Regions from separate parts of the Streptomyces sp. NBC_00086 genome, predicted to be linked through region 4. Evidence: riboswitches for the same ligand, from Rfam matches in the RefSeq annotation. Region 4 holds a riboswitch; each other region holds the start of a gene.

Region 1 (7,430 bases), 1.9 Mb from region 4:
GTCCACGCCGCCGGCAGGCCACCGCACTGGGGTTGGGCGCACTGCTCACCGCCATGCTCGCCTTCGCCGCACCGGCTTCCGCCGCAGCCACCACGGCCGCATCCACCACCACAGCCACCCAGACTCCGCTCGTCGTCAATGCCCGCTGGGGCGGTCACTGCACGTACGACCGGGTGGTCATCGACCTTCAGGGCTACATACCCGAGGTCACCGTCACCCCCGTCCCGAAGCTGGTCTACGACGGGTCCGGCAAGCCCGTCCCGCTGGCCGGGCGGTACTTCCTGGAGATCCGCCTGCACCCCGCCGCCGGACACGACGACGCGGGCAACAACGTCTACCGCGGGCCCAAGCTCCTCAAGATCTACCTGCCCAAGCTAAAGGGCCTCGCCCTGACCGGCGACTACGAGGGGTACGTCACCTTCGGCGCCGCCTTCGACACCAAGCCCGCCTACACCTCGTCCAAGCTGCACTCCCCGGAGCGCTTCGTCCTGGACATCGCGCACCCGAACGTCTGCTGAGCACCCGCCGGCGGGAGGCCGGGCCGGGGGCCTACCGGTGCTCGGGATTCGGGAAGCCGAAGCGGCAGCCCGCATCCCACAAGGAGCGCCGGTTGCCGTCCGCCGGCATCCCGCCGGACCGCTTGAGCAGGGCGGCCAGATGCGTCCGCACGAAGGCTCACTGACCGAACGGCCCTTGGATGGTTGGGTGTTGGTAGTAGATTGACTGTCCCGTTGAGCCTGTATGACCTGGAGGTCTGTATAGCCGATCAGCCCGTCAAGGCGCACTTCACCGAAGACGTCACGCTTCCCGACGGCCGAAGGATTCGCGTCAGCGCCTACCCCGACGGAAGCATCCGGTTCCGTGTGGATGGCCTGCCGTACGTCCTGACCGAGGCGTACCTGACCGGGAACCCGGAGAAGAACCAGGCGATCATGAAAATCTCGCCGGGGAAGCAGGGCAGCAATGCCTCGCACAACTATGTGGAGTGGCTGGAGTCCAAGAAGCAGAGCTAGACCGTTTCGGCGGAGGACGATCGATACGGCGGCGAGATTCGGCTCTGGCGTCTGGGGCGAGCCGGCCCGGTGAGGACAAGCCCGGCACCCGCTGACCCACTGGTGGCCGGTCCGGCCCTGGTAGAGGATCGCGTTGACGATCTCCCACATCGGGCAGGCGCCCTGATGGCCGCTGACAGCGAGGGCTGACGCTCGCCCGTGACAGAACCCCACGGCGACGCGATGTCAGTCCTCCACGGCCAGGCGCCGCACCTCGGCCAGCGCCTCGTTCACCGCTGCCGGGATGTCCGTCACCGGAAAGCGCGCGTGCCGCACCGTGCCGTCGCGGTCGATGACCAGCACGATCCGCTTCAGCCGCAGCAGTTGTCCGGCACGAAAGGTGGGCAGGCGCAGGGCGGCGGCGAGGCGGAGGTCGACGTCGGAGAGGAGGGTGAAGGGGATGCCCTCCTGGTTCGCGAACACGCGCTGTTCATCGGGGCGTTGGGTGCTGACGCCGCGCACCTCCGCGCCCGCGGCGCGGAAGTCCTCGTAGGCGTCCCGGAAGAGCCGGTTCTCCAGTGTGCAGCCGACGGTGCCGGGGATGCGCGACCAGCCCTCCGGTAGGGGGCTGGGGCTCCCGGTCGCCGGATAGCAGAACAGGACGGTGGCCACGGCGTCGGCCACCGGGTCAACCGGCGCGCCGTCCCGGTGACCGGGCAGCCGCAGGCGCGGCAGCCGCAGGCCCGTCAGGTCCGCGACGCGCCGCGCCGACGCGCTCGTCTCGCCGGCGGTGCCGCTGAGAGAGCCGTCGCCGAGGAGCCAGCGGTCGGCCCAGTCCTGCATCGACAGCAGGACCGGCAGCAGGCCCCGGCCGCTCTCGGTCAGCCGGTACTCGTGCCGCGTCGGCCGCTCCTGGTACGGGACCTTCTCCAGCACCCCCGTCTCCACCAGGTGCGCCAGGCGCTCGGCGAGCACCTTCCGGGAGATGCCCAGCTCCTCCTGGAGCGCGTCGAACCTGTGGTGCCCTCGGGCGGTCTCCCGGATCAGGAGCAGGCTCCACCAGTCGCCGACCACCGCCGCGGCTTGCGCGATCGCGCAGGCGGCGTCCCGCTCGGGGATCGACCTCATCACCACGTCTCCCCTCCTGCGCGCACGGCGGCCGTTCGTCGGGACCATCTTGCGCCATGAGGTCAGTTCCGGATAGAAACTCACCTGGAGCGAGTGAGTTCCCAAAAGAGACTAACAAGACCCGGGGGTGGGCTCCGCATGAGCGGAACACAAGTGATCCACGAGCACGACCGACGCGACGACGAACGGGAGACCTCGTCGCCGGGCGTCTTCTGGCGCTACTGGGCCGCCGCCACGGTCAGCGGCGCGGGCACCGCCGTCACCGTCCTCGCCCTGCCGCTCGTCGCCCTCACCGTTCTGGACGCCACCGCTTTCCAGGTCGCCCTGCTCGCCGCCGCCGGGCAGGTCTCCTGGCTGCTGCTCAGCCTTCCGGCGGGCGTCCTCGCGCAGCGCGTGCCGCTGCGCCGACTCCAGGTCACGCTCGACCTCGTACGGTTCGCGGCGCTCGGATCACTGCCGCTCGCCTGGTGGATCGGCACACTCACGTATCCGCACCTGGTGTTCGCGGCGCTCGTCACCGGCTCGGCGACCGTGCTGTTCGACATCGGCAACTCGACCTTCCTGCCCGCCGTCGTCCCGGCCCGGCAGCTGGCCGCCCGCAACAGCGTCATGTCGGGCACGCACGCCGTCACCGACACCGGCGGCCCCTCCCTCGGCGGCGTCCTGATCGGTGCGACGGGCCCGGTCGGCGCGATCGTCGTGGACGCCGCCAGCTACCTGGCCTCCGCCGTGCTCTTGCGCACCCTCCCCGAGAGCCGCCCCGTGCCCCGCACCAGCGAGAGCGCGCTGCGGCTGATGCGCGCGGGATGGCGGTACGTCACCAAGCACCCGGTCATGCGCCCCTGCATGATCTGGGCGACCGCCGCCAACTTCCTCAACGCGGCCCTCGTCACCCTCACCCCCCTCTACCTGGTCCGCGGAGCCGGCCTCGACTCCATGCAGCTCGGTCTCGTCCTCGCCATGGACGGAGTCGGCGCGCTCGCCGGCGCCGCCGTCGCGGTCCGCGTGACCACGCGCCTCGGCACCGCGCGGGGCATCATCCTGGCCGACCTGGCCGGCGGCGCGCTGCTCCTGCTCGCCCCGCTGACCACGTCGGCGGGGGACGCGTTCTGGTTCGCCCTGGGCAACGCCGGCTTCGCCTTCGGCACCGTCATCGGCTCGATCACCACCCGCACCTACCGGCAGACGCAGTCGCCCCCGGAACTGCTGTCCCGCGTGATGGCCACGGTCCGCTTCGTCTCCTGGGGCGCGCTGCCGCTCGGCGCGCTCACCGCCGGCCTCCTCGCCACCCAGTTCGGCGCCCGTACCGCGCTCTGGACCGTCTGCGCCGCCGCCCTCCTGCCCCCGCTCTACCTCTTCTCCACCCAGGTGGGCCGCCACCGCGACCTCATCTGACGCCCTGGACCGCGTCCCTTGCGGCCCGAGCTCAACGGTGCTCGGGGTTCTCGAAGTCGAACCGGCAGCCGGCGTCCCACTCGGAGCGCTGGTTTCCGTGGGCGGGGATGCCACCGGTGTCCTTGAGCATCCTCGCCAGGTGGAGCTGGTTCCAGGTCATGAAGGTCGTGTTGCGGTTCGTGAAGTCGTTGTCCGGCCCGCCGGAGCCGGGGTCGAGGTACGACGGGCCCGGGCCGGCCTCACCGACCCAGCCCGCGTCCGCCTGCGGCGGAATGACGTATCCGAGGTGCTGGAGGCTGTACAGGACGTTCATCGCGCAGTGCTTGGCGCCGTCCTCGTTGCCGGTGATCAGGCACCCGCCCACCCGACCGTAGTAGGCGTACTGGCCGAGCTCGTTGAGGATCGACGAGCAGGCGTACAGGCGCTCGATCACCTTCTTCATGACCGAGGAGTTGTCACCCAGCCATACGGGCCCAGCCAGCGTGAGGATGTCTGCGGCCATGACTTTCGAGTAGATGACCGGCCACTCATCGGTCTCCCAGCCGTGCTCCGTCATGTCCGGCCAGACGCCGGTCGCGATGTCGAGGTCCACTGCCCTGAGCACCTCGACCTGGACACCCTGGCGCTTCATGATGCCGGTGCTGATGTCGATCAGGCCCTGCGTGTGGCTCTGTTCCGGCGACCGCTTGAGGGTGCAGTTGATCACCACGGCACGCAGGTCGTCGTGAGACATGGCGTTGTAAGTCATCGTCGCGCTCCTCCGGTAGCCACCCGTCCAGCCTCACCGGCGCCCGGCAGGCCCGCCACCCGGCCGCACCCGTCCGGGTCGTCCGGGTGGAACACGCGGCCGGAATAGTGCGGCGACGCGCGGCAGCCCGTCCTCGGCGGTCACGGGCCTACGGAACTCCCTTTTCAGCCCGGGGCATTGAGTCGGACGGCGACGACGCCGACACATGGTGTGACGCACAAGCGGAATCCGGCCGCCGCCCGGCGCGATTGGGGCGGGTTGTTACCGGTCCGCGCGGCCGACTAGGGTCAGCGGGCCTTGGTGTTCGGGAAACCGGTGGGAAACCGGTGCGGCCCTCGCCACTGTGATCGGGAAGTCCGGCTCCACTCCTGCGGGAAAGCCACTGGGCTGCGCGGGAGGTTCCGCGCTGCCCGGGAAGGCGGAGCATGGACGTCAACCCGTGAGCCAGGAGACCGGCCGGGGCGCGTTGTCCATCCACGAGGTGCTGGAGAGGTCTCCCTACTCATGCATATAGCCGAGGGGTTCCTGCCCCCTTTGCACGCGGTCGCCTGGGGCGCCGCGTCCGCCCCCTTCGTCGTCCACGGCGTCCGCGCGCTCACCCGCGAGGTGAAGGCCAACCCGGAGAGCACGCTGCTGCTCGGCGCCTCCGGAGCCTTCACCTTCGTACTGTCCGCCCTGAAGATCCCATCCGTGACGGGCAGTTGCTCGCACCCCACGGGCACCGGGCTCGGGGCGATCCTGTTCCGGCCGCCGATCATGGCGGTGCTCGGCACGATCACCCTGCTCTTCCAGGCGCTGCTGCTGGCACACGGCGGGCTCACCACCCTCGGCGCCAACGTCTTCTCCATGGCCATCGCCGGGCCCTGGGCGGGCTACGCCGTCTACCGGCTGCTGCGGAAGTCCGGTCTCCCGCTGATGGTGACCGTGTTCTTCGGCGCCTTCTTCGCCGACCTGGTCACCTACTGCGTCACCAGCGTGCAGCTCGCCCTGGCCTTCCCCGACCCGGCCTCCGGATTCCCGGGCTCGCTCGCGAAGTTCGGGGGGATCTTCGCGGTCACGCAGATACCGCTGGCGGTGAGCGAGGGGCTGCTGACCGTCCTGGTGATGCGGCTGCTGATGGCGTCGAGCAAGTCGGACCTGGTCCGGCTGGGCGTCGCGAAGCTGACCTCCGCCCGTACCGAAGAGAAGGCGGCGGCCTGATGAGCGGGATGTCCAAGAACGCGAAGATCAACAGCCTGCTGCTGCTCCTGGTGGCGGCGCTGGCCGTGCTGCCGATCGCCCTGGGGCTGGGCGAGGGCAAGGAGGAGCCCTTCGCGGGCGCCGACGCTCAGGCGGAGACGGCGATCACCGAGCTGAAGCCGGATTACGAGCCCTGGTTCTCCCCTCTGTACGAGCCCCCCTCGGCCGAGATCGAGTCCGCGCTGTTCGCCTTGCAGGCGGCGCTGGGCGCGGGCGTGCTCGCGTACTACTTCGGCGTCCGCAAGGGCCGCCGCCAGGGAGCGGCCGCCGCCGCAGCCGCCACCGCCCCGGAGGCCTAGGCGGTGCTGCCGATCGACGTGGCCGCGCACGGCAGTCGCTGGCGCGGCCGGCACCCGCTGGAGAAGGCACTGCTCGGGATCGGGCTGACCGTCACCGCCGTGTGCCTGCCGCCCTGGCCGGGCGGGCCGCTGGTGGCCGCCGCCACCCTCGTCGTGCTGCTCGGCCCGGCCGGGGTGGCCGGCCGGCAGCTCTGGCGGGCCTTCCGGATCCCGCTCGGCTTCTGCTTCACCGGGGCGCTGCCGCTGCTGTTCGCGGTCGGCGGCCCGGCGGGGCCGGTGTCCCTGGCCCCCGACGGCCCGCGGCTCGCCGCCGAACTGCTGCTGCGCACCTCGGCGGCCTCGCTCGGGCTGCTGCTGTTCGCCTTCACCACCCCGGTCTCCGACGTACTGCCCCGACTGGTCCGGGCCGGGGTGCCGGCCCCGGTGGTGGACGTGGCCCTGGTCATGTACCGGATCGGCTTCCTGCTGCTCGACTCCATGGCCCAGGTCCGCCGGGCCCAGGCGGCCCGGCTCGGTCACACCGGCCGGGCGGCGGTGTGGCGCTCCCTGGCGGGGCTCGCCGCCACCTCCTTCGTACGGGCCTTCGACCGCGCGGCCAAGCTCCAGGCGGGGCTGGCCGGACGCGGCTACGACGGCGCGCTGCGGGTCCTCGTACCGGAGGCGGCCCTGTCGTGGCGCTTCCTGGCGGCCACCGCAGGGCTGCTGGCGGCCCTGATCACCCTGACCCTCACCCTGAAGGGGCTCTCCCTGTGAACGCGTCGCCGAACCCGTCGCCGGACCCGTCACCGAACGCGGTGGTGGAGCTGTCCGGCGCGGGCTACGCCTACGAGGACGGCCCGGCGGTGCTGACCGGCGTCGACTTCGCCATCGCGCCGGGCCGGGCGCTAGCCCTGCTGGGCCGCAACGGCAGCGGCAAGACCACGCTGATGCGGCTGCTGAGCGGCGGCCTGCGGCCCGGCGCGGGATCGCTGCGGCTGGACGGCACGGAGGTCTCGTACGGCCGGGCCGGACTGACCCGGCTGCGCACGTCCGTCCAGCTGGTGGTGCAGGACCCCGACGACCAGCTGTTCGCGGCCTCGGTGGAACAGGACGTGTCCTTCGGCCCGATGAACCTGGGACTCCCCGCTCCGGAGGTCCGTGCCCGCGTGGACTCGGCCCTCGCCGCACTCGACATCACGCACGTCCGGGACCGCCCCACGCACCTGCTCTCCTACGGCCAGCGCAAGCGCGCGGCGATCGCGGGGGCGGTGGCGATGGCTCCGCGCGTACTGATCCTGGACGAGCCGACGGCCGGCCTGGACCCGGACGGCCAGGAGCGGCTCCTCGACGTCCTCGCGGGCCTGCGCGCCGCCGGCACGACGGTGGTGATGGCCACCCACGACGTGGACCTGGCGGTCCGCTGGGCCGACGACGCGGCGGTCCTGACCCCGTCCGGCATCCGCTTCGGCCCGGCCGAGGCGCTCCTGTCCGACCCGGACCTGCTCACCTCGGCGGGGCTGCGCCCGGCCTGGTCCCCGGCGGTCACGGCCGTCCTGCGGGCCCACGGCCTGCTCGCTCCGGACTCCCCCGGCCCCCGAAACCCGGAGGCGCTGGCCGCCTGGCGGTAGGTAGGTTGCGCGTCCATGAAGA
Region 2 (7,430 bases), 6.8 Mb from region 4:
AGCCGGTCGGGGCGCCCTCCTGGTACCCGTGCAACGACCGGCCCGCGGACAAGGCCTCGTACCAGATCTCGGTCAACACCCCCTCCGCGTACACCGTCGTGGCCGGCGGCAGGCTGCTCACGCGGACGACCCGCGCCTCCACCACCACCTGGGTGTACGAGCAGCCGGCGCCGACCTCCAGCTACCTGGTCGGCCTGTCCATCGGCATGTACCAGACGGTGCTGCTCGGCGACCCCGGGCTCGGCGGCGTCCCGCAGAGCGCCCACGTACCGGCGCATCTGCTGCCCCGCTTCTCGCGCGACTTCGCGCGGCAGCCCGCGATGATGCAGCTGTTCGAGGAGCTGTTCGGCCCCTACCCCTTCGGCGAGTACGCGGTGGTCGTCGCCGACGAGGAACTGGACGTGCCGGTGGAGGCCCAGGGGCTCTCCCTGTTCGGCTCCAACCACGTGGACGGCGTACGCGGCTCCGAGCGGCTCATCGCCCACGAGCTCGCGCACCAGTGGTTCGGCAACAGCGTGACCATCGCCGACTGGCGGCACATCTGGCTCAACGAGGGCTTCGCCAAGTACGCGGAATGGCTCTGGTCGGAGCGCTCCGGCGGCCGCACCGCGCACGAACTGGCGGCCGCCGCACACCGCTTGCTCTCCGGGCAGCCGCAGGACCTCCTGCTGGCCGACCCGGGACGCAAGCTGATGTTCGACGACCGCCTCTACCAGCGCGGCGGCCTCGCCGTGCACGCGATCCGCTGCGCGCTGGGGGACGGCCCGTTCTTCCGCATGCTGCGGGAGTGGGCCACCGTGAACCGCCACGGCGTGGTCACCACGGCCGGTTTCACCGCGCACGCGTCCCGCTACGCGCTCGAACCGCTGGACGACCTGTTCGCGGCCTGGCTGTCGGCGCCGGGCCTCCCGCCCCTGCCCGCGCCGGCGGCGACGGCCTAGAGCCAGCCCTTCTTCTTGACGAAGACGAAGGTGCCCAGGGATGCGGCGAGTACGGTGCCCAGGAGGACCGGCAGGGCGAAGAAGTTGTCGAAGCCGTACTCGTTGAGGTGCTCGAAGTTGGCGCCCGGGATCGCGGCGAAGGTGGACGGAATGACGAACATGAGGGTCAGCGCCGTCAGCTTCCGGTTCTCCACGGTGGACTTGACCTGATCTTCCGTCAGGGCGTTCAGGCGGTCCATGTCCCGGTTGAAATCGCGCAGTTCGTCGCGGATCTCGTGCAGGACGGCCAGGGCCTGGGCCTGCTCATCGGCGGTCGAGGCGGCGTCGGTGCGGGTGTTGGTGTTCGTGCTGATGGTCATGACAGTGCTTCCTTCTGGTGAACGGGGACGTGCGGGGAAATGGGCGTGACGGTGCGCGAGACCTCGCGCGGACCGGACGGAGCGGCCTGTGGACGCCCCGGAAAGGGGTGGGTGGAGGAGCCCGGAGCATGCCGGACGAGCCCGCCGCAAGGGCTGGGCGCGGGGTTGCCGGAACGGGCCGGGCAAGGGTGAGCGGCCGGGCGGCGAGCGCCGACGGGCCGTCGGGGGTGGAGCGAGAGCTCTGGCTACGCGGAGGTGCGGCTCAGAGCGCGGCGCAGGACGAGGCGACGCGGCGCGGGTGGTTCAGCGGACTCGGACTGTGATCCATGGGGCGATCGCCTCCTCTCGGCAGGGCATACGGCATACGCGGTCGCGGCCATCGGCCATCGAATGGGCGAGCGCAGTGCACTCACGGGCGGCGACACCTCAACGCTAACAGCAGCTCAGGGGCCCAATCCGGGTCTTTGGTCCCACGGGCCGGGCCAAAGGTCCCCTCCGGCGGGGACGCGAAACGCCCCGCCCGGGCCGCCGCGGCCGGGGTGGAGTCCGGGGCGCGGCGGGCCGGGCGGGGCGTGCGGGGCCAGTACCCGAGTGCGGTGCCGAGGGCGGCGCGCACACCGCTGCGGCCCGGATCCGGGGGAGGAGACCCACCGGTCCGGGCCGAGACGTCGCGGCGACGGGTGGGTCTCAGGCCGCGAAGACCTCGCGGAGCTGCTGCTCCTGCGTGCCGGAGAGGTTGGAGCGGATCAGCTGCGCCTGCCCGCCGGGGAAGGAGGCGCGCACCCGCTCGACCACGGCGTCGGAGGAGAGCAGGAACAGTGCGGAAGTCCCGGGCTTCACCTCGGACTTCACGTCGTCGATGAACTGGTCGTCGATCCCGACGTCGGACAGCGATCCACCGATGGCCCCGGCTGCCGCACCCACGGCGGCGCCGAGCAGCGGCACGAAGAACAGGAGCCCGAAGAGCATCCCCCAGAAGGTGCCGGACAGCGCGCCGGCTCCCGTGAGGCTGTTCAACTGCTGGGTCTTCGGCTTCCTGGCGTCTTCGTGCCAGGTGACGACCGCGGCGTCGTGCACCTGTATGAGCTGTTCCTTCTGCAGGGCGAGCAGGGCGGACTCCGCCTGCTGGGCCCCCTCGGGAGTGGGGAACTTCCAGACGGTGAGAGTGGTGGATGCCACGTAACGCTCCAGTTCCTGGACGGTGTTGCCGGTGTCCAGTACACCCTAGAATCAGACAATCCACCACAATTGGTATAGTCGTGACTCCATGTCATCTGCCGGGCCGTCAGCGTCACTCGCCCGTTCGGCCGTACCCGGCCGTCCGCGCGCCCCGCTTGCTTCTCGGCAGGCCTCTCCGTGTCTCATCTCACCGTCCGGCATGCGGGAAGTCGTGTTCATTCACCGGGCGTCCGCCCTACTGTGGGCCTCGCAGCTGGTTCGCCCCCGTCCGCCAGGCGGGATGCGTCGTAAGAGGGAACCCGGTGGGAATCCGGGACTGCCCCGCAGCGGTGAGCGGGAACGACCGCCGTCATACGCACTGGGACCGGAAGCGGTCCTGGGAAGCGACGGCCATTAGGTGCCCGCCGGGAGACCGGCAGGCGAGCCCGCGAGTCCGAAGACCTGCCCGTTGCCCGTGCGCGAACGACCGCGCACGGTTTCCCGGTGACCTCGTGGGCGGGTCGGCGTGCTTCAGGCGGATCCTCCCGTCGCGTACCGAGCCGTACGCGACCCCAACACCCGCCCGTTCCCGCACCCTTCGCGTCCGCGACCCGTCACCGGGCCATGGAGACACGCTCGCGAAGGAGAGTTCCGTGACCACCGAGTCCGCAGCCGCGCCCGTAGGGGCCACCGTGTACGGGTACCCCCGCCAGGGACAGAACCGGGAACTGAAGAAGGCGGTCGAGGGCTACTGGAAGGGCCGCGTCACCGCCGAAGCCCTCCGCGCCACGGCCCGCGACCTGCGCCGGACCAACTGGGCCCGGCTCGCCGAGGCCGGCATCACCGAGGTTCCCACCGGCGACTTCTCGTACTACGACCACGTCCTGGACACCACGGTCATGGTCGGCGCGATCCCCGACCGCCACCGGTCCGCCGTCGCGGCGGACGCCCTGGACGGCTACTTCGCGATGGCGCGGGGCACCCAGGACGTGGCCCCGCTGGAGATGACCAAGTGGTTCGACACCAACTACCACTACCTGGTGCCCGAACTGGGTCCCGACACCGTCTTCACCGCCGAACCCGCCCGGCAGGTGGCCGAGTTGAAGGAGGCCCTGGCCCTCGGCCACAGGGCCCGCCCGGTCCTGGTCGGACCTGTGACCTACCTCCTCCTCGCCAAGCCCGCACCCGGCACGCCCCCCGGCTTCGATCCGCTGGCCCTCCTCGACCGGCTGCTCCCCGTCTACGCACGGGTCATCACCGAACTGCGCGCTGCCGGCGCCGCCTGGGTCCAGCTCGACGAACCGGCCCTGGTCCAGGACCGCACCCCGGCCGAACTGAACGCGGCGGCCCGCGCCTACCGCGAACTCGGCGGCCTCAGCCTCGCCCAGCGCCCCAAGCTGCTCGTCGCCTCCTACTTCGACCGGCTCGGCGAAGCGCTGCCCGTACTGGCGAAGGCGCCCGTGGAGGGCCTCGCCCTCGACTTCACCGACCGGGCCGCCGCCAACCTCGACGACCTCGCCGCGGCCGGCGGCATCCCCGGCAAGCGCCTGGTCGCGGGCGTGGTCAACGGCCGCAACATCTGGATCAATGACTACCAGCAGTCACTGGCGACCCTGGGCACCCTGCTCGGCCTCGCGGGCCGGGTCGACGTCGCCGCGTCCTGCTCCCTGCTGCACGTCCCCCTCGACGCGGACGCCGAGCGGGACACCGACCCGCAGATCGGGCGCTGGCTCGCCTTCGCCCGGCAGAAGAGCACCGAGATCAGCACGCTGGCCCGCGGACTCGCCCGGGGCACCGACGCGATCGCGGCCGAACTCGCCGCGAACCGGGCCGACCTGGCCTCCCGCGCCGCCTCCCGGATCACCCACGACCCGGCCGTCCGCGCCCGCACCGCCGCGATCACCGACACCGACGGCCGCCGCCTCCCCGCCTACGCCGAACGGGCCGCCGCCCAGCGCGCCCACCTCGGCCTGCCGCTCCTTCCCACCACCACCATCGGCTCCTTCCCGCAGACCACGGAACTGCGCACCGCCCGCGCCGACCTGCGCGCGGGACGCATCGACACGGCGGCCTACGAGGACCGCATCCGGGCCGAGATCCGCGAGGTCGTCGCCTTCCAGGAGAAGGCCGGCCTCGACGTACTCGTACACGGAGAGCCCGAACGCAGCGACATGGTCCAGTACTTCGCCGAACAGCTGACCGGCTACCTCGCCACCCGGCACGGCTGGGTCCAGTCCTACGGCACCCGCTACGTCCGCCCGCCGGTCCTCGCCGGAGACATCTCGCGCCCCGACCCGATGACCGTGCGCTGGACCGCGTACGCCCAGGAGCAGACGGCCAAGCCGGTCAAGGGCATGCTCACCGGCCCCGTCACCATGCTCGCCTGGTCCTTCGTCCGCGACGACCAGCCGCTCGCCGCCACCGCCCGCCAGGTCGCGCTGGCGCTCCGCGACGAGGTGGCCGACCTGGAGGCCGCCGGCACCTCCGTCATCCAGGTCGACGAGCCCGCCCTGCGTGAAACCCTGCCGCTGCGCGCCGCCGACCACGCCGGCTACCTGGCGTGGGCCACGGAATCCTTCCGCCTCACCACCAGCGGCGTCCGTCCGGACACCCAGATCCACACCCACATGTGCTACGCGGAGTTCGGGGACATCGTCGAGGCCATCGAGAACCTCGACGCGGACGTCATCAGCCTGGAGGCGGCCCGCTCCCACATGCAGGTCGCGGACGAACTCGCCGGCGCGGGCTACCCGCGCGAGGTCGGCCCCGGCGTCTGGGACATCCACTCTCCCCGCATCCCCTCGGCCGGGGAAGCGGCGACCCTGCTGCGCAAGGGACTTGGGGCGATCCCGGCCGAACGCCTCTGGGTCAACCCCGACTGCGGCCTGAAGACCCGCGGCTGGCCCGAGACGCGGGCCTCGCTGGAGAACCTCGTCGAGGCGGCCCGCAGGGTGCGCTCGGAGGTGGCGCCGAGCGCCTGACCTCCGTGGGGCGGCCGGCATCCGGGGCGCCCGGGTGCCGGCCGGGGGGCGGCTCTACCCGCCGGGTGAGGCGGCCCAGATGAGGGGGTACCGCTCGCTCCCCGCCCGGTCGACCCACTGCAGCCGGTCCCGTACGATCCCGCGCCGACCTTCAGGGATCCGCTCCGCCAGCCTGCTCAGCAGGTCGCGCATCCTGCGCAGGGCCATCGGGGAGCCGGCGGCGGAGAAGAGCAGGTCGTCGACGGCCGTGCGCACGTAACGCTCCCAGTCCGGCACCGGGAGCGTGACCCGCGACCGTCCGCCCTCGTCGGCGAAGTGGCCGATGCCCAGCTCCACGCCGGCGAGGCGGGTCAGCAGGTCTTCGAGCCGGTCCATGCTCTCCACCGCGGTGGCCGGGTCGTTGACGGCCGGGGAGAGCGCGCGCAGCGCGATGTCGGCGAGGAGCCTGAAGGGCAGGTCGGGGTCCTGGTCGAAGGTGCGCTCGACCCCGGTCTCCAGGGCGCCGCGCAGCGCCGCCTCGGGGAGCTCGCCGCCGGTCACCTCGGCGAGCGTCATGCCCCGCGACACGGTCGCTCCGGGGGCGACGAGGAAGGTGATGGAGCAGTCGTGCTCCCTGGCCAGGCCGACCAGGGCGCGTACGTCGATCTGCTGGACCACCACGGCCGGTCCGGACCAGAGGACGGCGGTGGCACCGGCCGCCGGGGGAGGCGAGGCGTGGCACGTGGGTGCGGCCGTGGCCGCGACCGTGGCCGCTTCCGGGTCGTACGGCCGTACGTACACGTCATCGAACAGCCGGTGCGCGCGCGTGGCGATCGCGCTCAGGGAGTGGCCGAGCTGGATCGAGTGAAAGGCTCTCGTCTGCAGGGTCCGCATGAGGGCGAGCGCGATCAGGGTGAGCACCATGGCGGTGCCGGGAACGAGGGTCGACACGGTCGTCCTGCGGGCCCCGATGGCCAGCCCCGAGGTGATGCTGAAGACGAACACGCCGACGGTGAAGGCGAACGCGCGCCACACGATCGGGTCGTCCCGGAAGAGGCCGAGGCGCGGGGTGAAGGTGCTGGCGGAGAACTGGATGACCAGGAACAGCATCGAGTAGATGATGCTCACCAGGCTGATGACGCCGAACCCGAGGGTGAACAGGAGCGTCACCACGGGTCCGGCATCCACCTGGGGGCCCAGCGAGAGCGTGGGGAGCAGCATCCCCAGGGCCACCCCGCCGACCGCGCAGAAGAGCTGGGCGAGATCCCGGCGCACCGTGCGCGAGGGAGGGCGCGGCGAGGCGCTCCGCCCGAGTCGGCGGTCCCGGGTCCACGGGCGCGTGGGGTCGTCAGCCGAGCCGGACATCCAGCCTCCTCCAGGTCCTGGTGAACGCACCCTTCCGATGAGGATGCAACCACGGGAGCCACGAGAGCGGGCGGCGAAATGCCGTATACGTCCTATGTCGGGGGGAGTCTCGGTGCCTGGGCGCGGTCATCGCGTGCGGCGAAACCGACAACGGCCGTACGCCTCGCGTCAACGGGGCCGCCATACAGCGGATTCCGGCCGCCGGATAGGGTCCTGGCATGATCACGGCCCGAGCTGCATCCGGCGCGAAGCGGGCCCGCCGTCCGGCGGGTGCGCTGCGGCTGCTGTGGCTGGCCGCCCTGCTGTTCGCCTTCCTCTACACGCACGCCGCCGGAGCCGACAGTGCCTCGGCGCACGTCGCCCGGGGCGCCGTGCCCGTGGCGCACCTGGATGCCATCGTTGATGGCAGTGCCGGCGTCGGCGACCGCGGCGACAGCGCCGACCCTCACGGCGCCGAGGCGCCCCGCGGGCACGACGATGGTGGCGGCGGTGGGCACGATCACCCCGCCGAAGCGTGCGTCTCCGGTCATCCCCAGCAGGGTGCGGAGCTGCCCGAGCCTGCGCTGGTTCCCCTCGGCGATCCGTCCCCCGCCGTGGCCGCGCTGCGGCCGGGCTCGTGGGCGCCGACCGTTCCGTGCGGCCTTCCG
Region 3 (7,430 bases), 3.4 Mb from region 4:
GTCGACGGTGAGCAGCCGGGCGCGCGAGCCGAGGGCTTCGCGCATCTTCAGGGAGGCGGTGTACGGGGTCGACGGGTCGCGGAGGTTCTGCACCATCAGGATGTTCGAGGGGCCCCGGTCGGTGATGCGGGTGGGGCGTTCGGCGGGGGCGTCGGGTGACGTTCGCCGGCATCCCGGCCGTCAGGGGGTGCGCGGCGCGGTCCGCGGCCACTGCCCGCTCGTACCCGGAGACGTTCTTGGGCCAGGCCACGACGTTGCAGATGACCCCCACCATCAGCGACGCGTCCGAGTCGGGGAGCACCGCGGCGAGCTCCTTGGGCAGCTCGGGGACCGCCCCGGGGTCCCGGGCCTCGCGGACGAGGCGGGCGAAGGCGGGGAACTGGGCGTCGCCGTAGAGGGCGGTCTGCAGGGCCTGGCGCAGCATCGTGCCCGTCAGCGGCAGGCCGGGTACGTTCGAGGGCTTCGGGGAGCGGTCCAGCTCCGCAGCGAGGGCCAGGAACAACGGGCGTACGTCGTCCGGGTGGTCGGCGAGCCGCAGCCCCTCCCCCGCCCGCGCCGGGTCCGCCGCCCAGGCCGCGAAGTCGGGGAAGCGGTCGTCGGCGCCCTGCGCCATGTTCGCGAGCCAGCCGCGCGCGACCCGCGTCGGGTCGGGGTCCCCGCTGCTGTCCAGCACCAGGCGGTCGGTGCGGTGCGGGAACTTCTGCGCGTACACCGCCGTCACGTAGGTCCCGTAGGAGACGGCCCACACCGAGAGCTTGCGCTCGCCGAGGGCCTCCCGGAAGCGGTCCATGTCGCGCGCCTGGTTGGCGGTGGTGAAACTGCGCAGCTCCGCGCCGCCGTTCGCGGCACAGGCCTCGGCCACCCGGCGGGAGCGGTCGACGTTCTCCGCGATCCCCCCGTCGGCGCCGGGCCAGGAGCGCAGGGTCGTCAGGCGCCGGTCGGCCGCGTCCAGGCCGCATTCGGCGGTGACGCTGCCGCCGACTCCGCGCGGGTCGAGCGCGACGAGGTCGTACGCGCCGTCCAGTTGCCCCGCCAGCGCGGCCCCCTTCTGCGAGAGCCGCTGCACGCCCGAGCCGCCCGGCCCGCCGGGGACCACGGCCAGCGTCCCGCGCCGGGCGGCGGGACGGGTGCTGGGCAGCCGGGACACGGCGAGGTCGACGTGCGGGCCGGCCGGGTCGGCGTAGTCGAGGGGGACGGACAGCTTCGCGCACTGCTGGCCGTCGAGGTGGCCCGTGTGGGTGCACGCCGTCCAGGCCAGGGTGGGCGCGGCGGCGCGGCCGGCGGCGGTGGCGGCCGCGGCGCCGGCGGTACCGGTCAGCGTGGCCGCCACGGCCGTGGCGGCCAGGGCGACGAGTGCGGTCTTGCTGCGGTAAGTGGTCATGAAACGAGGATGGTTGGGCATCCCCGGCCATCACATCCGGGAGCCGGGAAGGTCGTTCGGGGGGCTAGCCCCCCGGCGAGCCCCCCGTCAGACCACGACCACCGCCACTGCCGCCGCACCCATGAGCGCGGCGGCGGAGTGGATGGCCGCATGGCCGTAGTCACCCGACCAGAGGTGGCGGGCCAGACCGGCGACGGCGGTCAGGCCCGCGATGATGCCGATCTGCGCGAGCAGGGTGACGGTGGAGAAGGGGGTCAGCAGCAGGAGCACCGCGTTCAGCCAGAACGGGGCCGCGCCCGTCCAGCCCCGCCACTCCCGCACGTCTCGCCACTGCTGCCGGTTGGGCAGGTGCGGCAGGCGAAGCCAGTGCGGCAAGTGAAGCCAGTGCGGCGCCTCCCGGCGGCCTTTGGGTCTTCGATGGTCCCCGAGCTCTCGGGTCGCCGTCGCCACCGCGCCGTCACCAGCCTCTCATTCACTTGCACGCAAGACGTCAACTCGCAGGCTGTACAGCCTCCTTGGGTGTTGCGGCGGGGACAAGAGCCCGTTCGGCAAGAAATCCGAAAGCCAGGCCGAAAGTTCCCCACATCGCGGCCTGAATGGCGAGCGAGGCGAGCCGGAACTGCCAGACGAGCGCCGCCGGGAAGCCCGTCGGCACCTCGTTGATGCCGGGCAGGAACGCGTAGGCGACGGCGACGGCCACCACGAAGGCGAGCGAGGCTGCGATCGAGGCGTTCCAGTTGCCCAGGCGCGGCGCGAGGCGCCGGCCCAGGATCAGCGCGGCGGCCGCGAGCAGCAGGCCGAGCGCGAGCATCAGGACGTAGAGGGTGGTCCGCTGGACCGTGGTCTCGGGGTCTCCGACGGCCGGCGGGTTGGCGGGGTACTTGAAGAACGGCACCAGGGTGACGGTGACGAACAGACCGCCGGAGACCAGCAGCGCCGTGGCCCGGGGGCCGAAGCGGCCGATCCGGCCCAGGGCGTAGCAGTAGACGAGCGCGGCGATGCCGCCGAGCGCGATCCCGTAGAGCAGGGTTCCGGTGCCCAGCCCGGCCGTGGCCTGGAGGGCCCGGCTGACCGGAGCCGCCTCGGCGTCACCGTGATCGTGGGATCCGGCTTCCTCCAGGGCGATCGCCGCGTCGACCTGGGACTCGCCCAGGAAGTACGCGACGAGGAACGCGGCAACTCCGGCGAGCAGGCCGGCGAGCATGCCCCTGATGAGGAGCACGCGGGGGGAAATGGGGTTCATGAAGTTTTCGGTCCCTTGCGGATCGGTGGATCAGTGGCAGGGGAAGCCGAGGAGGTGGCGGCCGTCGTGCATCCACTCGTGCACGGTGTCGCCTTCGAAGATCGCGGTGGCGCCCTGCTCGGCGCCGACGAGGTAGAGCAGGACCAGCATCAGAACGCCCACGAACAGCGCCCAAGGGGCCAGGGTGGAGAGGGAGATGGGTGCGACGGCCAGCGGGGCGGCAGTCGTGGGCACGGCGGAGTCGGCCATGGCAGGAACCTCCAGAGGGAACACGCGTCCCGGTCAGTGGTGCTTGCGACGACGGTGGCGGGTCTGACTTTCCTCCCCCTCCGGGAGGATTCACAGTGGCGCGACCGTGCCGGATTCTCAACCGGACTTCCGTCATACCGTCGTCTTGTCGTCCGCCACCGTACCGCTCTTTATGGCGGCCTTACAGCGTCCTTGCAGGAGGGTTCCGTCTCACCGGCTCGTCGCACCGGCTCGTCTCACCGGCGCGTCTCACCGGCCGACGGCGTCAGCCGATGGCGTCGACCACCTCGCCCAGGCCGACGAACTTGAAGCCGGTCGCCTCGCGGTCGCCGTCGCCCGGGGTTTCCCGGCCGTCCTGGACGACGAGCAGGCCGCGGGGATAGCGCGTACCGAGGGGGGCGTTGAGGGCGGCGGCGCCGTCGCAGACCTCGGAGCCGTCAAGGGTGGCGGAGGCCGCGGTGATGCGGAAGGCGCCCTCGAACTCGTTGTGGTCCTCGCGCTCGCGGTCGTAGGCGACGAAGGTGTCGTCACCCTGGCTGGAGGCGAGCAGGTAGCCGTCGCCGTCGGCCTCGGTGACCAGGGTCAGGCCCTCGACGTCGGCCTTCAGGCGCTTGCCCCCGTAGCCGGGATCGGCGCCGGGCGCGCACTCCTCGGTCTCCTCGTCGTAGGTGCCGGGCACGCCGTACTCGCGCACCTTGTCGATCAGCTTCGGCGTGCCGCCGAGGCCCGCGTCGATGCGCCAGATCCCGACGTCCTCCTGCCCCGCGTACAGGGTGCCGTCCGCGGGGTCGACGACCATGCCCTCGATCTGCGGCAGTTCGCCCGGCTCGGCACAGGGCGTCCAGGAAGCGCCGTTCGGCAGGCGGAAGGAGGACGGCAGGTCCAGCGTGCGCACCTGGCGGTAGTCGACCGTGCCTGCGGGGGTGGCGACCAGCTCCAGCAGGGCGATCCGGGTGCGGTTGCGCTGACTGACCGCCGCGTAGGACCGGCCGCTCTTGCGGTCCGTCCAGGTGGCCAGGCCGTACGCGGTCTTCTGCTCGTTGATCTCGGCCTGGTCGGCGGAGAAGACCGGGCGCGCTCCCGGGTCGGTGACGTCGGTGAGCGGGCCGCCGGGCCGGTTCCGGTCGATCCGGTAGATCCGCAGCCGGTCGTTGCCCCGGTCGCTGACCACCGCGACATCGGCGCGCCCGCCGCCCAGGCGCAGGCCGCTGACCAGGTCGACGTTGTTGAAGCGGCCGGGTGCGTCGTCGGCGCCCGGTCCGGCCGGGGCGGGCAGCGACTGCACCTGCCGGGCCTCCAGGTCGTAGACCCGCAGGCCGCCCTGCTTGGCGGTCGCGATCACCAGGCTGCGGCCCGGGTCGGCGGCGTTGCGCCAGATCGCCGGGTCGTCCGCGTTGGCGTCGCCGCCGGCCTCGTCGTCGTACAGCGGCGCGGTCTCGGCCCTGGGCCGGACGGTGCCGATCGAGGAGGCCTGTGCGGGGAGCGCCACGGACCCGGCGAGTGCCGTGCAGAGCACGAGTGCGGAGGCGCGGGCGGCGAGACGTGTGGTCAATGTTCTTCCTTTATGAGGGTTTTGCCCTGAGAGGAAGACGCTCGCGGGGTTGATTGTCATGTCCGCACCCAACAGATGGCCGATGGTTGAACGCGGTGCGAAACCCCGGAAGAATCGGACGGTGCACCCCACCACCGTACGAGTCCGTCTCGTGATTCCGCCTCTGGACGAAGCGGGGCGCCTCCACCGCTTCCCGTCCGCAGATCCGTGCCCCGGGCACGAAGGGCTGCGCGGGCAGGACCACGGCGCCTGGGCCGGGCGGGCCATGGACGACGTGGCCGGGGAGGACCCCGAGGGGCTGCGGAGGTGGATGACCGACACCGCGTACGCGCCCCCGGGCGGCGGCGAGTCGGTCGAGACGCTGATCGCGCGGGTCGGCGCACACCTGGGCGCGCTGGCGCCGGGGACGCACCGGGCGGTGGCCGGGCAGGGCGTCGTACGGGCGGCCGTGGTGTGGGCCCTGGAGCTGCCGGCGGCGGCCTTCTGGCGGCTCGACGCACGCCCGGGGTCGGTGACGACGCTGACGGGGCGCTCCGGGCGCTGGAACCTGCTCGTGGGCGGGCCGGAGGATCCGCCGGGCAGTCCCTGACTCCCCGCCTCACTCACCGCCGCCTCCGCCGTCGCCGCCTCCGCCGCCTCCGCCGCCGTCGGAGTACGAGCCCGAGTGCGAGCCGGGATCGGAGTCGCCGTCCATGCGCGGCAGCCTGCGCCCCGACGTCGGGCCACGACGGCGTGGAACCGCCTGCGCGCGGCCGACCGGGCGGCCGACCGGGCGTCGGGCCGTGGCGTCCAGGACGCCGGCGGCCCCGCGCAGGACGTACTCCGGGATGCTCGCGTCGCGCCCGGCCGCCTCCAGGTGTCGTCTCCCGCTACGGGTCACGCGGCGGTCCGCGCCCTTCACCAGGCCCCATGCGGCCAGCCGACGGCCGATCTCGTAGCCCTCCAGGGAGCGGTGCAGGTCGGCGCGGACCGAGTCGACGCTCCTGGTGCGCCCGCAGAACGCGAGCACACGACGCTCGACCGCGTGCCCGGGCAACTCCCCGCCCACCGTACGCACCTGCGCCTTGTGCACCACGAGCAGGCCGCGCCTGTTCAGCGCGACCATCGCGCTGTCCGCCACCCGCCGCGCCCCACCCGCCAGGAACGCGATGTCGTACACGTCCAGGTCCCGCATCTCGTGCGAACCCCTTGCGAACTGCCGGAACACCCACCGCATACCGGGTCCACCCCCCGTTTCGGCCCGCCTCGTCTGTCAGCAGTGTCACCTGACGGTGCGGCGCCCAACCCCCGTCCTGCCGTCTCAGAGCAAGACTTGAGCTTCACGGCGCGGCGTCGGATCGGGGCGGGCCGGGCTGAGTCGGGCCGCGAACGCGCAGCGGCCCGGACCCCGCGACGCGGTCCGGGCCGAACTACCGTGGGTGGGGAGCGGGCGTCAGGCCACGATCCAGTCGCTCGTCGCGATCACCGGCTGCACGCCGTCGCGGTGCACGGTGCCCTCGATGAGGCCGTACATGCGGTCGGCCGCGAAGTAGACCTCGTTGTCGTTCTTGAGGCCGAAGGGCTCCAGGTCGACGAGGAAGTGGTGCTTGTTGGGGAGGTTGAGGCGCACCTCGTTGACCTTGGGGCAGTTGTCGAGCACGCGCTCGGCCATCTGGTTCAGGGTCTGCTGCAGGGAGTACGAGTAGGTCTCCGCGAAGGCTTCCAGCATGTTCTTGCGGACCTTCTTGTACGACTGGTCCCAGTCGTACTCGGCGTCGTCGGCGGCGAGCGCCGAGTGCGCCCAGCGCGCGGTGACCTTGGTCGCCAGGATGCGGTCGTACGCCTCCTGCAGCGTCGTGTACTTGTCCTTGATGAAGCCGTGGAACTCGGAGTTGGTCGAGTTCATCACGGTCAGGTCCTTCAGACCCGAGATCACCTGGAGACCGGTGGTCTCGCTGTACGTGATCTGCGCGGTGCGCACCTCGGTGCCCTTGAGGGCGAAGGAGTGCTGCTCCTTGCGCGTCGGGACCGGGATCCGCTCCCAGGCGTACTCCTCGACGCGGATCTGCGCCTCGCGGATCGGGGCCTGGGAGGAGACGAAGTGCTTGGCGAGCAGGATGCCGAAGGCCTCGGGGGAGGCGACGCCGTGCTCCTTGGAGAAGGCGTACACCGTGTTCTTGGTGGTGTCCGTGGGCAGGCAGTTGGCGTTGTCACCGGTGAGGTGGACGTCGCGGAACTCGCCGCGCAGCGCGACGGAGACGTTGAGGTCGCGGATCTCGTGCCAGGAACCGTCGCTGCCCTTGCGGGTGACCTTGACGATGCGGTTCTCGGCCTTGCCGTACTGGTTCTGGGCGAGGATGTGCTTGCTCATGCGCTGTCTTCCTTCGGGTACTCGGGAACACGGAGTCCGGTCGTCTGGATCCCGTACGCCCGGCGTCCGGCGGACGCGCAGCCCGCCCCCCGCCGTTCGGTCACGCCGATTCCCCGCGTGGACCGCCCCGGGACTGACGTGCATCCCGGTCCGTAGGTGCCTGTTGATTCCAGCACGTCCCCCTGCTGTTCGTAAGGGAGCGGATCCTCCGATAACAAGCACCCACGGCTTGGGCAACCGTACGATCTGCGCAGGTCAGACCGTGTGCGCGTCGGCCACCGACAGGGCCTCGTCGATGATCCGCAGCCCCTTGTCCACATCCTCGGCGGACACGTTGCAGGGCGGTGCGACGTGGATGCGGTTCCCGGCGAGCAGCGGCCACAGCCCGGCCTTCTTCAGGGCCGCCCCGAACTCGGCCATCGGCGCGTTGTCCGCGCCGGCGGCGTTGTACGGGACCAAGGGCTCGCGCGTCTCCTTGTTCCGTACGAGCTCCAGGGCCCAGAACGTGCCGAGCCCCCGGACCTCCCCGACGGACGGGTGGCGCTCCGCGAGGGCGGCGAGGCCCGGCCCGAGCAGCTCCGCGCCGGTGCGGGCGGACTGCTCCACGGTGCCCTCCTCCTCCATGACATTGATCGTCGCGACGGCGGCGGCGCAG
Region 4 (7,430 bases):
GGGGGTCCTCGGCGTAGCGGAGCAGGTTCCGGCCGGGGAAGTTCGGGTGGCCGTAGGGGCGGTTCGGCGTGGACAAGCTGCCGGTCCACCAGGTGAAGACCTCCAGCAGCATGTCCGCCGGGGCGTCGTCGCACCGCTCCGCGAGGAACAGCCGCACGGTCCGGTCCTCGTCCCGGGCCAGCCGCTCCACGACATCGGCCGGCAGCCGCCGGGCCATCGCCACGCTGCCGCGCAGCACGGGATGCACGGATCCGGCGATCCGCCGCATCGCCCCGGGATCACCGTGCAGGTCCATCACCCACCGTGCGGGGCGGCGCATCGCGTCCAGTTCCAGGCCCGGCAGGAAGCCGGCCCGTTCGTCCTCCGTCAGCTCGGGCCGCAGCGATACGGCGAGGCGTACGGAGCGATCCGGATCGGCGGCGAGTACGGCGACCTGGCCGGGCTCCAGGTACGGGTTCTCCGCGAGGAACCTCCGCCAGGTGGGGTCCGGGCTCCCGCTCAGGCGCTGTACGAGGTCCCGGTCCAGCCGTCTGGTCTCGACGAGGTCGAACGTCACCCTCGCCCTGTCGAAGAGCTCGCAGGTGACCGGGGCCTCCTCGTGCCGGGCCAGCGCGACCGCCGTCCGCACCACCTCGGCGGGATCCTCGGCCAGGCGGGCCCGGATCGCCTCGTCGAAATCCGCCCAGCCCGCCTCGGCCGCCGCCGCGCGCACGGTGGCCGCCGGATCGGCGGCCAGGGCCCGGAGCAGCCGGTGCGGCATGCGGGGCAGGCTCGCGGCGTCCGCCCGGGCCTCGTCGGAGCGGGCCGCCGCCAGCGCTTCGTACACGTCCTCGGTGAGCAGGCCCCCGGCGGCGTCCGCCAGGTACGCCAGCCCGTACCGGCGCCGGTCGTCCGGCTCGCCCCGCACGAGCCGGGACCACTGTTCGGTGGTGAGGGTGACGCAGGTCCGGGTGCCGGTCCTGAGGAACCGCAGCGTGACGCCCCGGTGCTCGGCGAGGCTGCCGCGCACGCGCCGGTCCGGGTGCGCGATCGCGGCCTCCACCACCGCCTGCGGCAGGTCCGCGCGGTACAGCAGCTGGTCGCTGATGCCGAGGAGCCCCACCAGGATCTCGTCGGGCGCGGCCCGGTTCATGCTCAGGCCCTCCCGTCGGTCCTGGCGCAGCCGCCGGCTCACCGCCTCCCCGAACTCCAGGTCTTCCCAACCCGCCGTCACGTCCGTCTCAGTACCCCGTTCGGTCCCCATCCTCCGGAAGGTAGACGATGTTGACCGCGCCCGTCGTCGGGTGGGTGCCGACGCGGGTGCGGACCCCGTAGACCTCGGCCAGCAACGGCTCCGTCAGCACCTCGGCCGGGGTGCCCGAGGCGGCCACGCGGCCGCCCGCCAGGACGTACAGGCGGTCGCAGTACATCGCCGCCAGGTTGAGGTCGTGCAGGACCAGCAGGGCGGTGGCGGGCAGGGCGCGGACCAGGCCGAGGATCTCCAGCTGGTAGCGGATGTCCAGGTGGTTGGTCGGTTCGTCCAGGGCGAGCAGGCCGGGGTCCTGGACGAGGGCGCGGGCCACCAGGGCGCGCTGGCGCTCGCCGCCCGAGAGCCCGTCGAAGCGGCGGCCCGCGAGGGTGCCCGCGCCGACGGTGTCCAGGGCCCGCGCGACGCGGCGCACGTCGTCCGGTCCGTCCTGCTCCCAGAACCGTTTGTGCGGGCTGCGCCCCATGGCCGCCACCTCGCGCACGGTCAGCCCGAAGGTGCCCGCCGCGTCCTGGGGCACCACCGCCACCCGCCGGGCGCGGTCCTTGACGCCCAGCGAGGCCGCGTCCACGCCGTCCAGCAGGACGCGCCCGCCGGTCGGGCGCAGGGTGCCGTAGACGCAGCGCAGCAGTGTCGTCTTGCCGCTGCCGTTGGGGCCGACGACTCCGACCGTCTCGCCGGGGCGGGCGGTGAGGTCGATCCCGTGCAGCAGCGGCTGCCCGTCGATCTCGTAACGCACGGCCTCGACGGCGAGTTCCGTTGCCCCGGCCGTCATCCCACGATCCCTTCGGTACGGGTGGACCTGCGCAGCATCCACAGGAAGAACGGCCCGCCGACGAGCGCCGTGACCACGCCGACCGGAATCTCTTCCGGTGCGGCGGCGGTACGGGCGATCAGATCGGCCAGGGTCAGGAACACCGCCCCGCCCAGGGCGGCCACGGGCAGCAGCGCCCGGTGTCCGGCGCCGACGACCATCCGGGCGGCGTGCGGCACCATCAGCCCCACGAAGCCGATCGCCCCGCTGTAGGCCACCAGTACGCCGATGACGAGCGAGGTGAGGACGAACACGGCGGCCCGGAACCGGCTCGTGTCCAGCCCGAGCGTCCGGGCGCCCTCCTCCCCCGCGAGCAGCAGGTCGAGCGGCCGGGCGAGGGCGACGAGCAGTGCGGTGCCCAGGAGCAGGGCGCCGGCGGGCAGGGCGAGTTCGCCCCAGCGTGCACCGCCGAGCCCGCCGAGGGTCCAGAACAGCACGCTGCGGATCTGGTCGGGGTGGGCTGCCAGCACCAGGATCAGGCTGGTCAGGGCGGACAGCACGTACTGGACGGCGACTCCGGCGAGGATCAGCCGGCCGGTGGTCATGGCGCCGCCGCGCCGGGCCATCGCGTAGACGGCGACGAGCGCGCCCATCGACCCGGCGAACGCGGCGAGCGGTACGGCGGCGCCGCCCGCGAAGCCGAGGAACCCGGCGCCGAAGACGATGACCAGCACGGCTCCGGCCGAGGCCCCGGAGGAGGCTCCGAGCAGGAACGGGTCGGCGAGCGGATTGCGCACGAGGGCTTGGAGCACGGTTCCCGCGACGGCGAGTCCCGCGCCGACGACGGCCCCGAGCAGGACGCGCGGCATCCGGACGTCCCACACGATCGCTCCGAAGGCGCCCGCTCCCCCGCCGGGCCCCGGCCCTGCGAGCACGATGTCGAGCACCTGACCCGGAGGGATCCGTACCGGTCCCAGGGCCAGCCCCGCCAGGGCCGACGCTGCCAGCGCGACGGCGAGCAGGGCCAGTACGACCGGCGTACGGGTGAGCGCGCCGGCGGCCCGCAGCCTCACGCGGCGTCGGGGTGGAGCTGGCCGCCCAGCGACTCGACGGCGTCGGCGATGCGGACTCCGAGCACGGCGGAGGACAGCGGCAGCACGACGAACCGCCGGTTCTTGATCGCGGGTACCTGGGCCAGCGCCGGGTCGTTCAGCAGGCGCTGCTTCTTGGCTTCGACGGTGGTGCCGCCGTAGTCGTAGATGAGGACGACCTCGGGCTTCCGCTCGATGACCTTCTCCCACGACACGTCGCCGAAGGTGTCGTCGAGGTCGGCGAACACGTTGGTCCCGCCCGCCAGCGCGACGATCTCGTTGCCGATGCCCTTGCCGCCCGAGGTGAAGGCGGAGGCCTCGCCCGAGTCGTAGACGAAGACGGCGGGCTTGGCCCGGTCCTTCACGCGTGCGCTGACGGCTTCGATGCGGCGCCGTTCGTCCGCGAGGAGCCGCTCGCCGCGCTCGGGAACGCCGAAGGTCCGCGCCACCTCGGTGATTTCGGTCCTGAGCTGGTCGAGGCCGACCTTGCCCTCGGTGCAGTACTCCACGCTGAGGCGGGAGTTGATGCCGGACTTCGCCAGTCCCTCGCGGTCGCGGCCCTGCGCCTTGTCGAAGGCGCTGGAGTAACCCCCGTACACGAAGTCGGGGTTGGCGCCGAGGAGGATCTCCTTGGAGGGGTACTCCTTCGCCAGGACCTTGATCTTGTCGTACGCGGGCCGGTAGGCGGGCAGTACGGCATCGTCCAGGTAGGCCGTGCCGACCGTCTTCCCCTCCAGCCCGAGGGCCAGGAGGATCTCGGTGGCGTGCTGGTTCATGGCGACCGCACGCTGCGGCGGGGCCTGATAGGTGCTGGTGACACCGCAGTTGGTGACCGTGTACGGGAAGCCGGGCGCGGCTCCCACCGCCGCCTTCGCGTCCTGCGCGGCGGGCGATCCCCCACACGCGGCCAGCGGAATCAGGAGGGGGACGGGCAGGAGCGCGCGCAGCAGCGCACGGGGGTACGAAGACATGGTGAAGCCTCTCCGGGGGATCCGCGTCCCCTGGTCGAACCGAAAGAGGCGGTGCGTCAGTGTCTGACTCCCGGGTCCCCGCGCGGGGGTGTCCGGTCACAGTGGCGGGACCGCACCGGATTCGCACCGGTTTCCTGTCCTGCACCGCCTGGATAACGCGGCCCAGTCTGCCAGAAGGGCGGGGCGTCAGCGCCTCGGGTGCCCCGCGCCGGCCGCCCGCGCCGCTCCCGCCGGCCGGGAGGCGAGGGTCCGCAGCGCTTCGTCGGAGGGTGATCCCGGCTCGGCCGTGTAGAGGTAGAGGGTCTGGTCGGGGTCGTCCGGGAAGGTGAGGGACTCGTACTCCAGGGCCAGTTCACCGACGGCGGGGTGCCGGAAGCGCTTGGTGCCATGAGTGTGTTCGAGCACGTCGTGCCCGGCCCACCAGCGGCGGAAGTCCGCGTCCAGCGCGGCCAGTTCATCGACGAGGGGGCTCAGCGCGGGATCGTACGGGTGCCGGCCGGCGTAGAAGCGCAGCGCGGCGACGGCTCCGCGCGCGGCGCTCTCCCAGTCGGCGAAGAGCGCGCGGGCGGCGGGGTCGAGGAAGAGGAACCGGGCGAGGTTGCGGCCGCGTTGGCCCGGTGTGCCCGACCCCACTGTGACGCCCGACTCCACCGCGTCCAGCTCCACCGTGTCCAGCTCCGCGGCGCCCGACTTCACAGCGTCCGCCCCCACCGCGCCCCCCTCGGGCCCGTCCCCCTCCGGCCCGTCCCCCTCCAGCCCGTCCCCCTCGGGCGCCCCGAAGTCGGCGTAGAGGACCTCCGCGAGCCGGTTCGCGGCCAGGACGTCGAGCCGGCGCCCCATGATCATCGCCGGGGTGCCGTCGTCCAGGGCGTCCAGCACCCGGTAGAGGCCCGCCCGGACCCGCTGCGGTCCGTCGGTTCCCGCGGGGCCCGGGCCGCCGCCCGCCGAGTCGGCGGCGCGCCCCGGGGACCGCTGCGGCCGGGCCAGGTCGAAGAGGTGGGACCGCTCGGTGGCGTCGAGCCGCAGCGCACGGGCCACGGCGTCGAGGACCTCGGCGGATACGTGCAGGGTGCGGCCCTGCTCCAGCCGGGTGTAGTAGTCCACGCTGACCCCCGCGAGCTGCGCGACCTCCTCGCGCCGCAGCCCGGGCACGCGCCGCCTTCCCGGATGAGCGGCGACGCCCACCGCCTCGGGGCCGATCCGGGCTCGGCGGGAACGCAGGAAGTCCCGCAGGTCGGACCGGGGCTCGCGCCCGGCGGTGGCAGTCATTACCCCAGGCTAGGCCGTCCCGTTCGGATCGTGCCGGTCCGCGCCGCCCGGCAGCGCGCCGGGGTGCGGCACCGGACGGCGCGGACCCGACCGGCACGATCCGAACGGGACGGCCGAGGCCGGGCCGTGTCACAGCCCGGTGACAGCGGCCCCACAGGTGCCGGACCCGGGCGATCATGACCCGATGCGCAGACACCATGTGATCATCGCCCTCACCGGCGCCGGACTCCTCGCCCTCACCGGGTGCGGCAGCGACTCCGACGCTCCGGCCCCCGGCAAGACCTCCGCCCCGGCTTCGACCGTGCCGAGCACCGGTCCGAGCGGCAAGCCCAGCGCCGATCCGAGCGCGGCCCGCCCCGACACCGGCCTCCCGCCGAGCCCCGCACCCGCGCAGCGCGCCGCCTACCTGGCCGCGCTCGACGCGATCGACCCCGAGATCGTCAACGGCAAGGACGACAAGGCCGTCTCGCGCGGTCTCGACCAGTGCCAGTCCATCAAGGGCGAGAAGGACCCGGCCAAGCGACTGGCCGGCGCGAACCAGCGCTTCATCGGCCCGAACCACCCCGACGGCTTCGGTCCCGTCAAGTCCGCCCTGATCGTCGCGGCCGTTCAGGCCAACCTCTGCCCGACCTACTGAGCCCCTCCGAGGGCGGGGCGGAATCCGGGCGGTGGCCGGTCGGCCACCGCCTCATGCCGTCTCGTACCGGTCAGCGGCCAGGGTCGCGAGCTCGCCCTCGGACAACCGCAGGCAGCCGGCGGCGACGTTCTCGGCCAGGTGGCCGAGGTCGCCGGTGCCGGGGATGGCCAGAACGTGGGAGCCCTGGTGCAGGGTCCATGCCAGCCGGATCTGGGCTGCGCTCACGCCGTGGGCGCGTGCGACGGAGCGGACTTCACGGCTCGGTCCGGTGGTGGCGCCGGCGGTGCGTCCGGTTCCGGCGATCGAGTAGAACGGCACGAACGCGATCCCCTGCTCACCACAGATGTCCAGGAGCTCCTTCTCTTCGGGGGACGCTCCGATGCCGTACATGTTCTGGACGCAGACCACCGGTGCGATGCTCCGGGCCTCGGCGAGGTGGTGGGTGCGGACGTTGGACAGGCCCAGGTGCCGGATGAGTCCGGCCGTACGCAGGTCGGCCAGTGCGCCGAAGCGCTCGGCGATGGAGTCGCTGCCGACGATGCGCAGGTTCACCACGTCGAGGTGGTCGCGGCCGAGCTGGCGCAGGTTCTCCTCGACCTGGCCGCGCAACTGCTCGGGCGCGGCGTGCGGCAGCCACTGGCCCGAGGGGTCGCGGCCCGGTCCGACCTTGGTGGTGATGACGAGCTCGTCCGGGTAGGGGGCCAGTGCCCGGTTGATCAGCTCGTTGGCCGAGCGCGACGAGGAGAAGTAGAACGCGGCGGTGTCGACGTGGTTCACGCCCAGCTCGACCGCGCGGCGCAGTACGGCGATCGCCTGGTCGCGGTCCCGCGGAACCGCCCCGGCCGCGAATGCCTCACCGTGCTGCGTCAGGCGCATCGTGCCGAAGCCGATCCGGTTGACCGTGAGGTCGCCGAGCGTCCAGGTGCCGGATGCCGCTGCTGTGATCGTCTGTGAGGTCATGGCGCGATCATGTCCGCGCACCCGGCCGGCCTGCCATTGATTAAGGCATGCCCGAATCCGACGCGTCCTCTTCGGTCTTGAAGGTCTGGAACCCTCGGCGGTGGTAGTTGGGCAGCGCGTTCGAGTGGTCGCCCGAGGACGTGTGCAGCCATACCCGGCGCACGCCCGGCACCAGGGTCCAGCCCTGCCGGATCGCGAGCGTCAGCGCGTGGCCGCCGAGCCCCTTCCCGGTGAACTCCGGCAAGAGCCCGAAGGTCCTGATCTCGACGTCGGCGCCCGGATGGAGGTCGTAGCAGACCATGCCGGCCGGCTCGTCCGCCAAGGTCAGCAGCCAGCACGTCCGGCCCGGATGCTCGGCGAACCACGCCTGCCACTCCTGTGGGCCGCGGCGGGCACTGCGCCACTGGAACGGCGCGCCGATCCTTGCCATCAGGTCGGGCACCTGCGACAGGTCCTCGCCCACGGCGACGAGCCGCAAGCCCGGGACCGGAGCGCCGGGGAC

The links. Region 4 has a riboswitch for cobalamin ahead of OG276_RS02130 (ABC transporter substrate-binding protein). Riboswitches for the same ligand answer to the same signal wherever they lie in the genome.
Region 1: linked by a shared signal. The riboswitch ahead of OG276_RS10610 (energy-coupling factor ABC transporter permease) and the one ahead of OG276_RS02130 (ABC transporter substrate-binding protein) in region 4 are both predicted to bind cobalamin.
Region 2: linked by a shared signal. The riboswitch ahead of metE (5-methyltetrahydropteroyltriglutamate--homocysteine S-methyltransferase) and the one ahead of OG276_RS02130 (ABC transporter substrate-binding protein) in region 4 are both predicted to bind cobalamin.
Region 3: linked by a shared signal. The riboswitch ahead of OG276_RS17470 (CbtB-domain containing protein) and the one ahead of OG276_RS02130 (ABC transporter substrate-binding protein) in region 4 are both predicted to bind cobalamin.

Annotation. Positions count from the first base shown of each region.
Region 1 covers NZ_JAPELZ010000001.1:2,429,125-2,436,554, forward strand. The annotation lists gene OG276_RS10580 (hypothetical protein) at 1-518, shown strand, start outside; partial or broken gene OG276_RS10585 (flavodoxin family protein) at 550-660, opposite strand; gene OG276_RS10590 (hypothetical protein) at 732-1,013, shown strand; gene OG276_RS10595 (winged helix-turn-helix transcriptional regulator) at 1,239-2,120, opposite strand; gene OG276_RS10600 (MFS transporter) at 2,259-3,515, shown strand; gene OG276_RS10605 (flavodoxin family protein) at 3,547-4,263, opposite strand; cobalamin riboswitch at 4,545-4,739, shown strand; gene OG276_RS10610 (energy-coupling factor ABC transporter permease) at 4,768-5,463, shown strand; gene OG276_RS10615 (energy-coupling factor ABC transporter substrate-binding protein) at 5,472-5,801, shown strand; gene cbiQ (cobalt ECF transporter T component CbiQ) at 5,805-6,554, shown strand; gene OG276_RS10625 (energy-coupling factor ABC transporter ATP-binding protein) at 6,551-7,408, shown strand; gene OG276_RS10630 (hypothetical protein) at 7,424-7,430, shown strand, end outside.
Region 2 covers NZ_JAPELZ010000001.1:7,271,029-7,278,458, forward strand. The annotation lists gene OG276_RS32970 (M1 family metallopeptidase) at 1-941, shown strand, start outside; gene OG276_RS32975 (hypothetical protein) at 938-1,300, opposite strand; gene OG276_RS32980 (DUF1269 domain-containing protein) at 1,988-2,479, opposite strand; cobalamin riboswitch at 2,717-2,943, shown strand; gene metE (5-methyltetrahydropteroyltriglutamate--homocysteine S-methyltransferase) at 3,112-5,439, shown strand; gene OG276_RS32990 (DUF2254 family protein) at 5,494-6,783, opposite strand; gene OG276_RS32995 (hypothetical protein) at 7,002-7,430, shown strand, end outside.
Region 3 covers NZ_JAPELZ010000001.1:3,914,790-3,922,219, forward strand. The annotation lists partial or broken gene OG276_RS17455 (alpha/beta hydrolase) at 1-1,381, opposite strand, end outside; gene OG276_RS17460 (hypothetical protein) at 1,469-1,756, opposite strand; gene OG276_RS17465 (CbtA family protein) at 1,872-2,624, opposite strand; gene OG276_RS17470 (CbtB-domain containing protein) at 2,655-2,873, opposite strand; cobalamin riboswitch at 2,912-3,048, opposite strand; gene OG276_RS17475 (phytase) at 3,139-4,425, opposite strand; gene OG276_RS17480 (histidine phosphatase family protein) at 4,547-5,014, shown strand; gene OG276_RS17485 (TIGR04222 domain-containing membrane protein) at 5,024-5,641, opposite strand; gene pucL (factor-independent urate hydroxylase) at 5,858-6,775, opposite strand; gene OG276_RS17495 (aspartate aminotransferase family protein) at 7,031-7,430, opposite strand, start outside.
Region 4 covers NZ_JAPELZ010000001.1:486,660-494,089, forward strand. The annotation lists gene OG276_RS02115 (PE-PGRS family protein) at 1-1,243, opposite strand, end outside; gene OG276_RS02120 (ABC transporter ATP-binding protein) at 1,221-2,021, opposite strand; gene OG276_RS02125 (iron ABC transporter permease) at 2,018-3,073, opposite strand; gene OG276_RS02130 (ABC transporter substrate-binding protein) at 3,070-4,062, opposite strand; cobalamin riboswitch at 4,100-4,237, opposite strand; gene OG276_RS02135 (helix-turn-helix domain-containing protein) at 4,249-5,331, opposite strand; gene OG276_RS02140 (hypothetical protein) at 5,516-5,968, shown strand; gene OG276_RS02145 (aldo/keto reductase) at 6,020-6,928, opposite strand; gene OG276_RS02150 (GNAT family N-acetyltransferase) at 6,969-7,430, opposite strand, start outside.